3 regions of the Streptomyces liliiviolaceus genome follow, and region 1 is predicted to be linked to each of the others. Evidence: riboswitches for the same ligand, from Rfam matches in the RefSeq annotation. Region 1 holds a riboswitch; each other region holds the start of a gene.
What was found. Region 1 has a riboswitch for S-adenosylmethionine ahead of thrC (threonine synthase). Riboswitches for the same ligand answer to the same signal wherever they lie in the genome.
Positions count from the first base shown of each region.

Region 2: it holds a riboswitch for S-adenosylmethionine, as region 1 does, so the genes downstream of both, J8N05_RS27825 (glutathione S-transferase family protein) here and thrC (threonine synthase) in region 1, are expected to answer to the same signal.
Region 3: it holds a riboswitch for S-adenosylmethionine, as region 1 does, so the genes downstream of both, J8N05_RS15665 (aminotransferase class V-fold PLP-dependent enzyme) here and thrC (threonine synthase) in region 1, are expected to answer to the same signal.

Region 1 is NZ_JAGPYQ010000001.1:988,195-992,625, reverse strand. Features, by position in the region: gene J8N05_RS04235 (alpha,alpha-trehalose-phosphate synthase (UDP-forming)) at 1-807, opposite strand, end outside; gene J8N05_RS04230 (glucosyl-3-phosphoglycerate synthase) at 1,021-1,968, opposite strand; SAM riboswitch class I at 2,144-2,301, shown strand; gene thrC (threonine synthase) at 2,317-3,633, shown strand; gene J8N05_RS04220 (MoaD/ThiS family protein) at 3,703-3,978, shown strand.
Region 2 is NZ_JAGPYQ010000001.1:6,381,294-6,385,724, forward strand. Features, by position in the region: gene J8N05_RS27815 (NtaA/DmoA family FMN-dependent monooxygenase) at 1-284, opposite strand, end outside; gene J8N05_RS27820 (LLM class flavin-dependent oxidoreductase) at 304-1,587, opposite strand; gene J8N05_RS47995 (putative leader peptide) at 1,665-1,787, opposite strand; SAM riboswitch class IV at 2,104-2,248, shown strand; gene J8N05_RS27825 (glutathione S-transferase family protein) at 2,505-3,293, shown strand; gene J8N05_RS27830 (GNAT family N-acetyltransferase) at 3,294-3,806, shown strand; gene J8N05_RS47580 (C40 family peptidase) at 3,815-4,431, opposite strand, start outside.
Region 3 is NZ_JAGPYQ010000001.1:3,588,395-3,592,825, forward strand. Features, by position in the region: gene qcrB (cytochrome bc1 complex cytochrome b subunit) at 1-196, shown strand, start outside; gene trpD (anthranilate phosphoribosyltransferase) at 313-1,377, shown strand; SAM riboswitch class IV at 1,751-1,867, shown strand; gene J8N05_RS15665 (aminotransferase class V-fold PLP-dependent enzyme) at 2,048-3,427, shown strand; gene J8N05_RS15670 (Lrp/AsnC family transcriptional regulator) at 3,478-3,759, opposite strand; gene J8N05_RS15675 (rhomboid family intramembrane serine protease) at 3,756-4,431, opposite strand, start outside.

The DNA.
Region 1 (4,431 bases):
GTCGGGCGCGGTGCCGATCTGCTCGCGCAGCGCGGCCATCCGCTCGTCGACGTCCGGGCGGTGCGAACGCTCGCGCAGGAAGTCCGCGTCGGCGCCGAGGCCGTGCACGCCGATCCGCGTGTCCGGGTCGAAGTCGTCCCCCAGTACGGCCCGACAGCACTGCGTGAACGCGTCCGCCCACCGCCGGGTGAGGAACGCGGCCCGGTCGGCGCCGAGGATGCCGTCGAGGACCTTCGCCGCGATGTCGTCCGGGAGGAGCCGGAAGTAGTCCGGCGGGGCCCACGGGGTGTGCGAGAAATGCCCGATGCGCAGGTCGGGACGGAGTTCGCGGAGCATCCGCGGCACGAGCGTCAGGTGGTAGTCCTGTACGAGGACCGCTGCGCCGTCCGCCGCCTCCTCGGCCAGTGCCTCGGCGAAGGCCCGGTTGTACGTCTCGTAGGCCGCCCACTTGCGCCGGAACTCCGCGTCGAAGACGGGTTCCAGGGGGGTCTGGTAGAGCATGTGGTGGACGAACCACAGCGCGGAGTTCGCGATGCCGTTGTACGCGGCGGCGTGGGTGTCGGCGTCGATGTCGAGCATCCGGACGCCGTCCTCGCCCACGCCCCGCCGGACGGCCTCGCGGTCGCCGTCGCCGAGGGCCGAGCAGACCCACAGGGCGCCGGCGTCGGGGCCGATGGCGGAGAGGCCCGACACGAGTCCGCCTCCGCCGCGCTTGGCCGTGAGCTCGCCGGACTCGTCCTCGGTGTACGAGACCGGGCCGCGGTTGGACGCGACGAGGACGGGGTGTGTGCCGTGGGTGGGAGCCATGACTCGAAATCTAGCCGCAGCGCTATCCGCTCAAACGTTCCCCCTGGCCGCGGCGGGAGGTCGTGGGTCACCTGGCCCCCGGTGGGGGCGTGCCGCGCAGTTCCCCGCGCCCCTAAAGACTGCGCAGTTCCCCGCGCCCCTGATGGGGGCGCGGGGAACTGCGCGAACGGCCCCCACCGGGCCGCGGACGACAATGCTCCCGCAGGCTCCCGACTAAGCCGCGCGGCGCGACACGTACTCCCTGATGTCGGTCATCGGGGGACGTTCCTCCATGTCCACCGAATGCGTTCGCGGCTCGAAACCCCGCTCCCCCCGGACGAACTGCGTCAACGACGGCCGGATCATGTGCCCGCGCGCCAGCCGGAGCTGAGCGGTCCGATAGATCGCCGCGGACATCCGCCCGAGCGCCTGCCCGTCCTGATGCCGGTGCTTGCGGACGCCCACGTCCACCTGCGCGAGGGCGTCGAGCCCGACCAGATGCAGCGAGTCGACCAGCATGCCCAGCTCCACCCCGTACCCGACGGGGAACGGAAGCCGTTCGAGGAGCGAGCGGCGGGCCGCGTACTCCCCGCCCAGCGGCTGGACGAAGCCGGCCAGCTGCGGCCAGTGCATGTTGAGCAGCGGCCGGGCCATGAGTTCGGTGACCCGGCCCCCCTGGCCCGACGCGGAGCCCAGCGGACGGTCGTACATCGCCTTGACGAGGTCGACCCCCGGATCCGTGAGCAGCGGACCGACGATCCCGGAGACGAAGTCCGCCGAGAACTCCTTCAGGTCCGCGTCGACGAAGGCCACGATGTCCCCGCGCGTGACGAGCAGCGAGCGCCACAGCACCTCGCCCTTGCCGGGGACGGCCGGGATACGGGGCAGGATCTCGTCCCGGTGCACCACCCGGGCACCCGCGGCCGCGGCGACCTCGGAGGTGCGGTCCGTCGATCCCGAGTCGATCACCACGATCTCGTCGACGAGCGGCACTCTCGCGGTCATCAGCTCACGGCGGATCACGGCGACGATCTCGCCGACGGTCTCCTCCTCGTTGAGCGCGGGCAGTACGACACTGACCGTGGAGCCCGTGGACCGCTTCGCGGCGATCAGCTTCTTGAGCGGGCGGTCCTCGACGGACCAGGAGCGCGTGCTCAGCCAGCGCTCGACGTCTTCCAGCACGTGCGGCTCTCCCTTGCGTTCATCGGGATGCGTGCGTCCCGCCGCGACGTAAACCGGTGTGACGGTCATCTCGCGGTTCGGACGGCTCTCTCCACCATCCATGCCGTCGGTTACAGTCTTGAACAACGCTGATGACCATCGCATGTCGGGGGTCGTTGCGTAGACAACTAAATACCGCTCATCCAGAGGGGCAGAGGGATACGGCCCGTTGAAGCCCCGGCAACCCTCCAGCCGGTCTCGTCCTGATCATTGTCGATCAGTGCGGCGAGGCTCCCGGCTCGGGAAGGTGCCAAATCCGTCTCATGGCGAAGTGCGTCGTGAGGAAGATGAGGAAAGGGCCTCGCCTCCATGGCTGCGCAGACAGTTGCAAGCACCACGAACTCCACCCCCTCCGCGGACTCCGCGAACGCCGTCGATCTCGGTCCGGCCGCCGCGCTCTCCTGCCGCGAGTGCGGTCACCGCGTACCGCTCGGTCCGGTCTTCGCCTGCGAGGAGTGTTTCGGCCCGCTGGAGATCGCGTACGACTTCTCCGGTTACGACACCGAGGAACTCCGCAAGCGGATCGAAGCCGGTCCCGCGAACATCTGGCGGTACGCGCCGCTGCTGCCCGTCCCCGCGGACGTGGCGGACAAGCCGAACATCAACCCGGGCTGGACCAAGCTCGTCAAGGCCGACAACCTGGCCCGTGAGCTGGGCGTCGACGCCGGCAAGCTCTTCGTGAAGGACGACTCCGGCAACCCGACGCACTCCTTCAAGGACCGTGTCGTCGCCCAGGCGCTGGAGGCCGCGCGCGCCTTCGGCTTCACCACGCTCTCCTGCTCCTCCACCGGCAACCTCGCGGGCGCGGTGGGCGCCGCCGCCGCGCGGGCCGGCTTCCGTTCCTGCGTGTTCATCCCGCACGACCTGGAGCAGGGCAAGGTCGTCATGGCCGCGGTCTACGGCGGCGAGCTCGTCGGCATCGAGGGCAACTACGACGACGTGAACCGCTTCTGCTCCGAGCTGATCGGCGACCCGGCCGGCGAGGGCTGGGGCTTCGTCAACGTCAACCTGCGGCCGTACTACGCGGAGGGCTCCAAGACCCTGGCGTACGAGATCTGTGAGCAGCTCGGCTGGCGGCTGCCGGACCAGCTGGTCGTACCGATCGCCTCCGGTTCGCAGCTGACGAAGATCGACAAGGGGCTGAAGGAGCTGATCCAGCTCGGTCTGGTCGAGGACAAGCCGTACAAGATCTTCGGTGCCCAGGCCGAGGGCTGTTCGCCGGTGTCCGTCGCCTACAAGGCCGGGCACGACGTCGTACGGCCGCAGAAGCCGGACACGATCGCGAAGTCCCTCGCCATCGGCAACCCGGCCGACGGGCCGTACGTGCTCGACATCGCCCGCCGGACGGGCGGGGCCGTGGAGGACGTGAACGACGACCAGGTCGTCGACGCGATCAAGCTGCTGGCGCGGACCGAGGGGATCTTCGCGGAGACCGCCGGCGGGGTGACGGTGGGGGTGACGAAGAAGCTGATCGAGGCCGGTCTGCTGGACCCGAGTCTGACGACCGTCGTCCTCAACACGGGGGACGGTCTGAAGACGCTGGACGCCGTCGCCTCCGACACGGGGCTGACCGCGACCATCCGCCCGAACCTCGACTCCTTCCACGAGGCTGGGCTCGGGTCCTGATCGCTGTCGCAGTTCCCCGCGCCCCCGAAGAAGGGGCGCTGTACCACAGCCCTACCTGATGGAGGTCCCGTGAGCGTCAACGTCCGTATCCCCACCATTCTGCGTACCTACACCGGTGGGCAGGCCGAAGTGGCCGCCGAAGGGGCGACCCTCGCCGAGGTCATCGCCGATCTGGAGAAGAACCACACCGGTATCGCCGCCCGCGTCCTGGACGACCAGGGCAAGCTGCGGCGGTTCGTCAACGTGTACGTGAACGACGACGACGTCCGCTTCGAGCAGGGGCTTGAGACGGCTACGCCGGACGGCGTCGGGGTCTCGATCATCCCGGCGGTCGCCGGAGGCTGAGCGCCCCGCACGGTGCCCCGTTCGGCGGCGCCGTTCGTTACCCTTGGTAATGTCGAACACGCAGAGTTCATCGAATTGCCCCCTCCGCGCCTGAAGCGGAGGGGGCAATTCTGTATGGTTGAGCGCGGTACAGTTGGGGAAGCTGCTTCGCTTCGCAAGATCGGCGCTTATGAGTTCGCGCCCGGAGCCCGACAAGAAGTAGCCAAAGTAACTGGTCATTTTGAGCCGTTTATGGCATTTACCGGGCCCGACTTGCCCTGATCCTTCGTAAATCCTTCACATATTTCCGATCAGCCGTGCCCGGAATTCTCGTCGGATTGACCTGTTGCAGACGGCAGTTGGACGGATACATTCAGCCGCGGTCGACGCGTTCCGGCGCACACCCCCAACCGTTGGGGGGTGAGGTCTGACCCGGATCCGCGAAGTGCGGGTCTGTGCAAGGGCCAGTAATAG
Region 2 (4,431 bases), 5.4 Mb from region 1:
AGGCGTTCGGTGACGGCGGCCAGCGCGGACAGGATCGTGAAGGTGTCGGGCCGTCCGACGACGTCCAGATCGTAGATCTTGCCGCCCTGTTCGCGCAGGCGCAGGCCCTCGGCGAGGAACAGGAAGTCGAACTTGGCGCGTTCGGCGGTACGCGCGAAGTGGGCGAAGGAGCTGAACTCGATGTGGCTGCCCGCCTGGGGGTCGCTCCACACGGTGGTGTTGTTGACGCCGGGGAAGTGGGCCGCGAGGTGGATCTGCTTGAGGGGCTTGCGGGGCTCGCTCATGTTCGTGGGTCCTTCCGGCTCAGGCGGTGGTGACGGCGTCGGCGGCTGCGTCGGCCGCTACGGCTGCGGCTGCGGCGTAGCGGTTGGCCGGGCGGGCGAGCCCGAGCAGTCCGCGCAGGGTGTCGGCCTCGTACGCGTGCCGGAAGACGCCCCGGCGCTGGAGTTCGGGGACCAGGCCCCGGGTGATCGCGGGGAGGTCGTGTCCCGCGACGGCGGGGCGCAGCCGGAAGCCGGTCAGCCCGGCCTCGCCCAATTCCTGCAGCAGGTCGGCCAGTTGGGACGGGGTGCCGGTGAAGATCCGGGCGTCGCTGGTGTACGGGTACCCCGCGAGGGTGTCGAGCCGCTCCTTGCGGGCCGCGGCCTCGGCGGGGTCGTCGTCCAGGAACACGACCAGGTCACCGAAGAGGTGCAGGGGCTCGCCCGCCCGCCCGGCCGCGTCCTGTTCGGCGCGTACCGAGGCGACGATCGCCCTGGCCTGCCCGGCGTCGTGCGGGGTGACGAACCCGAGGTCGGCGCTGCGGCCCAGCAGCCGGAACGGCGCGCCGGTCACGCTCTCGTGGGCGAGCGCCCCGACGGGCGGCTGGCCCTGCGGGGGCCTGGGCGTGATCGAGGGCCCCTTGACGCTGAAGTGCGCGCCCTCGAAGTCGATGTAGTGCAGCTTCTCCCGGTCGACGAAGCGGCCGGTGGCGACGTCCCGGATCTCCGCGCCGTCCTCCCAGCTGTCCCACAGCCGCCGCACCGCTTCGACGTAGTCGGCCGCCTCGTCGAAGAGGTCGACCGTCAACTCCTGTACGGCGGGGCTCTCCAGGTCCTCGATACGGAACGACGGGACCGTACGGCGGCCGAAGTGCGCGGCCTCGTTGCGGCGGGCCGACACCTGGATCCGTACGCCGCCACGGCCGGTGCTCACATAGTCCAGCGTGGCGATGGCCTTCGATATGTGGAAGGGCTCTGTGTGGGTGGCCACCACGGTCGGCAGCAGACCTATGTGGCTGGTCAGCGGGGCGACCCGGGCGGCGATGAGGACGGCGTCGAGCCGGCCGCGGACCTGGTCGGTGCGTCCGTCGGGCTCGGTGAAGTGCGTGGACTGGAGGCCGAGGGCGTCCTCGATGGTCACGAAGTCGAGCAGACCGCGCTCGGCCTCGGTGACGAGGTCCGTCCAGTAGCCGGCGGTGAGCAGGTCCCGGGGGCGGGCCACCGGTTCGCGCCACGCGGCGGGATGCCAGCCGGCTCCGTCGAGCGCGACGGCGAGGTGCAGGGCGGAGGAGGAAGAGGGCAGGGCAGAAGAAGGTACTGACGACACGACGGGGGTGCCTTCCTGATCGACCGTGGAGGAAGCCGGCCCTCACTGCGCGGAGGGCGGGGCCGCGGAGGTACGGGTCAGGGACGACAGAGCGCGCCGGCGACGCGCAGGAGGTCGATGTGCTGCCGCGAGTACAGGCGTACGCGGCGGCGCGGGGTGAGCGTGGGGACGCGGAGGCGGGGCACGGGGCGTGGTCCCACGTGCGTCACCTCCGTTCTGCGGCTCGGCTTCCGGTCGACGCTCACAACAGTACGGGTGTTCCTTTTCTTCCGGCAGTACGGGATTTATCTCGGCGGTTCCTTGGGCGGTCGGTGCGTTGTCGTGTGCGGGTTCGGTGGGGGCTGGCCGCGCAGTTCCCCGCGCCCCTGAAGGCGGGGCTTCGCCCTCGCCCCTCTAGGGGCGCGGGGAACTGCGCGCTCAGCCCCCACCGAACCCGCACAGGCCACTGCCCACGTACTGAGACGTCGTCTCGGCATCTTGACGACACTCACTCAGCGCACAGACACTTGCGGGGACGGTCACGATTGTCAGCGCCCGTCGGACGGGGTCCCCCGTCCGTGCGGTCATCGGCCCCGGCCCGCTGACAGGCAACCCTTCCACCGCGACGGGGTGCCCCGGGTGACGACCGGGTTCCGCCGGTGCGGCGGGACAAGCGTGGTCTCGCCTCGCGCGAGCCCCGACCGGGACGGGTGGGAATTGCCCAGGAACGGCTTGACGAGGCGACTGCACATCGATCTGTTGCGCGTCTCCAGCGCTTACTAGTCCGCCGCCGGTCCACCCGGCCCCTCAGGTCCGCCCGATCCGGACCTGCCGGACCCGTGGGACCTGCCGGACGTGCACGACACAGCGCAGTCACTCCGTTTCGCCACTGGTGCCCACAAGGCGGCCAGGGCTTCCGCGATTCCCTCTGGAGAGCCATGCCCGAGACAGTTTCCCGCGGTTCGAGCACAGGTACCTTCGCCACGGCCGCCCGTACGGCCGTCACCGGCGCACCCGCCTGCGGCACGGTCCCACCGAGCGCGACCGCACGTCCGCACCGCTTCCGCGGCCGCATAGGCGTCGGCCTCGCCGGCGGCTTCTACCCGGCGCCGCACCGCTATCAGCTGTATCTGTCCGAAGGCTGTCAGCGTTCGCTGCGCGTCTCGATCACCCTCGCCCTGCTGGGACTTGAGAGCTCGACGGCCACCACCGTGCTGACCCGCCCCGCCGAGACGCCCGACGCCTTCGCCTCGCTGCGCCGGGCCTACGAGGCGACCTGGCACCACTACGACGGCCCGCTCACCGCGCCCGCGCTGTGCGACCGGTGGAGCGGACGTGTCGTCAGCAACCACACGCCCGACATCCTGCGCGACCTCACCGACCTCGCCGGTCTCCGGGACGACGAGGGGCCCGGCCTGCCCGCGCTGCGGCCCCCGGCCCTCGCCGCGGAGATCGACGCCCTGCGTGAGCTCCTCGCCCGGGACGTCACACCGGCCTCCCCGGCACACGCCCGGGCGGCGACCCTGACCCTGCTCGACCACCAACTGGCCGTCGGACCGTACGTGTTGGGGGATGCGATCACGGCTGCGGACGTGGATCTCTGGGTGGCGCTCACACACCTCGACCCGGCCGACGACGCCCTGTCCGCGTACCTCCACCTGGACCGGTACGTCCGGCGGCTCGGCCGGCACCCGGCCTTCCTCGACGGCGGGCGAACGGGCCGCTAGGTGGAGACGCACGCCGACCGGCGGGTGGCGGCGGTCCGGTGGGTGACCGAGGAGTGGGACGCCCCGGCACCGGCCCGGCTGCGGGAGCAGATGTCCGCCGAACTGGCCCCGCGCTACGCGCCGGTCGAACACCGGCGCGTCCGTGCGCCGCAGCCCGCGGCCGAGGAGATCGTCGTCACCTGGGTCGCCTACGCCGAGGGCGTGCCGGTGGCCACCGCCTCGCTGCGCAGGCTGCCCGACCGGCACGAGGTGAAGCGGGTGTTCGTGCACGCCGGCCACCGCGGCCGGGGTCTGGCGCGCGCGGCCCTCGCGGCGGTGGAGTCGACCGCGCTGGCCCTCGGCGTCGACCGGCTGTGGCTGCAGACGGGCGCGCTCCAGCCGGAGGCCCGGTCGCTCTACGCGCGGGAGGGCTGGCAGGAGGTGCGGCCGTACGCCCCGTACGACCGCAATCCGTTCAGTGTCTGCTTCACCAAGGCGCTCATGGAGCCGGCGGAGACGCCGCGGTCACGCTGAGCCCTGGTTCAGGCGGGGCGGATCACGCTGTGGATCGCCGCCTCGCCGGCCCAGTAGATCGACTCCTCGCGGATGGCGACACCCGGGCTCGGCGCGTGGATCATCATGCCGTTGCCGGTGGCGATGCCGACGTGTCCGACCTGGCCGCTGAAGAGGACCAGGTCGCCGGGCCTGATGTCCGACACGGGGACCATCGTGCCGGCGGTCGCCTGGTCCGGGACGGAACGCGGGAGCGCGACTCCGGCGACCTTCCAGGCGGCCTGCGTGAGGCTGGAGCAGTCGTACGAGCCCGGTCCCATCGAACCCCATACGCACGGCTTGCCGATCTGGGCGCGTGCGAAGTCGACGGCCCTGGCGCCCTGTCCGCCGTACCCGGGGTCGGGCGCGGCATAGACGGGCGTGCCATGGGCGGGCGTCGCATAGGCGGGAGCAGGAGCGGGAGCAGGGGCGGGTGCGGGGGCGCCGTATCCGGGGTTGGCCGCGGCCTGCATGTCGAGGGCGACTCCCGTGGCGATGGGCGTGCTGGCGTCGACGTACATGCTCGTGTCGCTCTGCCGGCCACTGGCGTACGGGGCTCCGGCGTACTGGTCGACCCCGGGGTACACGCCGTTGCCGATGCTCTGGT
Region 3 (4,431 bases), 2.6 Mb from region 1:
CCTCACGGCGCACGAGCAGTACCAGCCGGCCGAGATCGGCCCGACGGTCGACGAGAACGGTGTCGAGCGCAAGGTGAAGGGCCCGCAGAAGCTCCGCGCCAAGCTCAGCACCGCCTACTTCGGTGAGGACGGCCAGATCCCCAAGCCGACCGCCGAGGAGTACAAGGAGATCACGAGCGGCCACGGCCACCACTGATCACCACCTGTTCGCCACGGCAGGAGCCCCGTCCATTGCATGGACGGGGCTCTTTGCCGTCCCGGGGGCTGGATAGGGTGGACCCACACCCACGAACACGGACCCAGGAGCGGCAGATGAGTGCTGTGACCCCCGCTGGAGGCGACTTCGCGGCGGGCCGTTCCTGGCCCGCCCTGCTGAACGGTCTGCTGGACGGGCGCGACCTGAGCGCCGACGACACGGCCTGGGCGATGGACCTGATCATGCGGGGCGAGGCGACCGACGCGCAGATCGCCGGCTTCGCGGTGGCGCTGCGGGCCAAGGGCGAGACCGTCGAGGAGATCTCCGGCATGGTGCGCACGATGTACGCGCACGCCAATGTGATCGACGTGCCGGGCGACACCGTCGACATCGTCGGCACCGGCGGGGACGGGGCGAAGACCGTCAACATCTCGACGATGTCCGCCGTCGTCATCGCGGGTACGGGTGCCAAGGTCGTCAAGCACGGCAACCGCGCCGCGTCCTCCGCGTCCGGTGCCTCGGACGTGCTCGAAAAGCTCGGCGTCAACCTGGAGCTGACTCCGCGGCGGGTGGCCGAGGTGGCCGAGGAGGCCGGGATCACCTTCTGCTTCGCGGTGAAGTTTCATCCGGCGCTGCGGCACGTGGCGGCTGCGCGCGGGCAGCTGGGGATCCGGACGACCTTCAACTTCCTCGGCCCGCTGACCAATCCGGCCCGGGTGCGGGCCCAGGCGGTCGGAGTCGCGCACGCGCCCATGGCGCCCATCGTGGCCGGGGTCCTCGCGGAGCGCGGCAACTCGTCGCTCGTCTTCCGCGGTGACGACGGGCTCGACGAGCTGACCACCACGGCGACGTCCCGGGTGTGGGTCGTGCGGGACGGCAAGGTGCGCGAGGAGGCGTTCGATCCGCGGGACGTGGGGATCGAGCTGGTGCCCGTGGAGGCGCTGCGGGGGGCTGACGCGTCGTACAACGCGGATGTCGCCCGGCGGCTGCTTCAGGGGGAGCGCGGGCCTGTACGGGACGCTGTGCTGCTGAACTCTGCGGCGGCGCTGGTGGCGCTCGCGCCGGGGCCGGGATCGCTCGCCGAGCAGATCCGCGGCGGGATGGCTCGCGCCGCGGAGGCGATCGACTCCGGCGCGGCGTTGCGGACGCTGGAGGGGTGGGTGGCTGCGACCAACGCGTAGGCGCTGGCGCTGGCGTTTGCGGGGTTGGCTGCGGGTCGGTGGGGGTGGGCCGCGCAGTTCCCCGCGCCCCTGAAAAGCGGGCTGCGCCCAGCTTTTCCCCGGTCCCCGGTCCCCGGTCCCCGGTCCCCGGTCCCCGGTCCCCGGTCCCCGGTCCCCGGGCTCTGGGCTCTGGCCCTAAGCCCCCGTGTCCCTCTCGTCTCCCCGCCCCGTCGGTAGCTTGGGGCGCCGGGGGATGTTTTTAGGGGCGCGGGGAACTGCGCAACGGGGGGTTGGGGGCGGAGCCCCCGGGCAGTGACGGTCACCCCGTATCCGGCTGTCCCGGTATGCGGACAGGGGGGTTGCTGTCCGATCATCGTGTGGCATGATGCTGGCAGGTCATGAGTGACAGTCAACAGGCCCCGGCCGACTGTCCGGCAACCCTCCGTCCGTGGCGGGGTGCCCCGGGTGAAGACCAGGTCGTAGGCAGTGAGGTCTACGGCAAGCGCGGACCCCTCGCCGCTCGTCAGGGCAGATGCACCAGGGGTCCTGGTCGTTCGAGGGAGCCTTTCATGAGCAAGCGAATGCGATAGGGCGCCGAGCCCCACTTCCGCGTACCCCTTTCACCTTTCCTGTGCCGGGCTGCCATGCCCGCCCGCACAGTGATTTCGCCTGCCTCTCACAGGAGCTCGCCATGTCTGTCTCCACCGCTGCCGCCGGCCGGACCGCCCACTGTGACACCGACGCCCCGGGGTCCCTGCCCGTGCTGGGCCGGGACGTCACCGTTCCGCTCGTGACCGGCGGCGAGGTCACCTACGCCGCCCTCGACTACGCCGCCAGCGCCCCCGCCCTCCAGCGGGTCTGGGACGACGTGGCCGCGTACGCCCCGTACTACGGCAGCGTGCACCGCGGGGCCGGCTATCTCTCCCAGCTCTCCACGGATCTCTTCGAGAACGCCCGCCGGACCGTCGCGGAGTTCCTCGACTGCCGTGACGACGACGAGGTCGTCTTCACCCGGTCCACCACCGACTCGCTCAACCTCCTCGCCGCCGCCCTGCCCGCCGACTGCCAGGTCTTCGTCTTCGAGACCGAGCACCACGCCTCGCTGCTGCCGTGGCAGGACGCCCGCGTCACCTACCTCAACGCCCCGCGCACCCCGGGCGAGGCCGTCGCGACGCTGGAGAAGGCACTGTCCGGCCGCGACCCGTACGGTCCGGCGCTCGTGTGCGTGACCGGTGCCTCGAACGTCACCGGCGAACTGTGGCCCGTACGGGAACTGGCCGCCGCCGCCCACGCCCACGGCGCCCGTATCGTGCTCGACGCGGCCCAGCTCGCACCCCACCACCCCGTCTCCGTACAGGAGTTGGACGTGGACTGGGTCGCCTTCTCCGGCCACAAGCTGTACGCGCCGTTCGGCTCGGGCGTGCTCGCGGGACGCTTCGACTGGCTGCGCGAGGCCGACCCGTACCTGGCCGGCGGAGGCGCCTCGCGGAAGGTGTCACGGCGGACGGACGGCGGTGTGGACGTGGAGTGGCACGAGAGCGCCGCACGGCACGAGGCCGGGTCGCCCAACGTCATCGGCGCCTACTCCATCGCCTCCGCCTGCAAGGCCCTCACCGAGGCCGGCTTCGACTCGCTCGTCGCCCGTGAGCAGCAGCTCGTCGCACGGGTTCGCCAGGGCCTCGCCGAGGTGCCCGAGGTCCGGGTGCTTTCGCTCTTCGGCGACGACGCCCCGCGCGTCGGCGTCATCTCGTTCGTCGTCGAGGGCTGGAACAGCTCGCACTTCGCCGCCGCGCTCTCCGCCGAGTACGGCATCGGCGTCCGCGACGGTCTCTTCTGCGCCCACCCGCTGGTCCGTACACTCCTCGGCAGCGACCCGCAGTCCCAGGGGGAGTGCGGTGCTCCCGAGGCCGCCCCCGGCGAGAAGTCCCTGAACGCCATCCGTGTCAGCTTCGGCGTCGGCACCCCCGACGAGCACGTGGAGCGTTTCGTGGGAGCGGTCAAGGAGCTCGTGGCGAACGGCGCGAGCTGGAACTACCGCACGGAGAACGGGCGCTGCGTGCCGGCTGCCTGACGGGCCGCGCCCCTGAAGGATTGCGCCGTTCCCCGCGCCCCTGACCGGGCCTAGTTGTCGCCGCCGATGGCGAACGCCGCCTCCAGGTCGTGCTGCGAGTACGTCCGGAACGCCACATGCGTGTCCGTCCCCTCGACGCCCGGAATCTTGCTGATCATGCCGGGGATGACGTCCGCCAGATCGTCATGGGCCTTCACCCGGACCATGGCGATCAAGTCGTACGTCCCGGTCACGGAGAACACCTCGCTGACGCTGTCCAGCGCCGCGATCGACTCGGCGATCTCGGGAATCCGGTCCACGCTGGTCTTGATGAGCACGATCGCGGTGATCACGGCTGGTTTTCTCCCTCGGTGGCCGTCGCTGGGGATTTCACTCTAGCCGGACGCCCGTACCGCACCCACGCGTAGAGGAACCCGGCGGAGAAGCCCAGCAGGTGCGCCAGATAGGCGACCCCCGGGCCCTGCGAGGCGCGCCCCGCGGCCAGCCACTGCAGGGACACCCAGAACGGGAGCACCACCCATGCGGGGAACCGCAGCGGGAGGAAGAAGAGGAACGGGAAGAGACTGGTCACCCGGGCTTTGGGGAACAGGTACAGAAACGCGCCGAGGACCGCGGAGATCGCCCCCGACGCACCGACGAGGGTCTGCGACGAGTCGGCGTGGGCGACCGCGTACCCCAGCAGGGCGAGGTAGCCGCACCCCAGGTAGAAGAGGGCGAACTCGAAGTGGCCCATCCTCTCCTCGGCCATCGCCCCGAAGACGTAGAGGAAGAGCATGTTCCCCAGCAGATGCAGCCAGCTGCCGTGCACGAACAGCGCGGTGGCCGGGGTGGCGAGGGCCCGCAGTGTTCCCTCGAACAGTTCGACGGGCACCACGCCCCACTGTTCGAAATAGGCCCGCTGCGCGGAAAGAAGCTCGTCACCGGTGCCGTACGAGGGACTGAGCCCCGAGGCCGGACCGATCAGGAAGAGCGCGCAGCACAGCGCGATCAGTCCGTAGGTCACC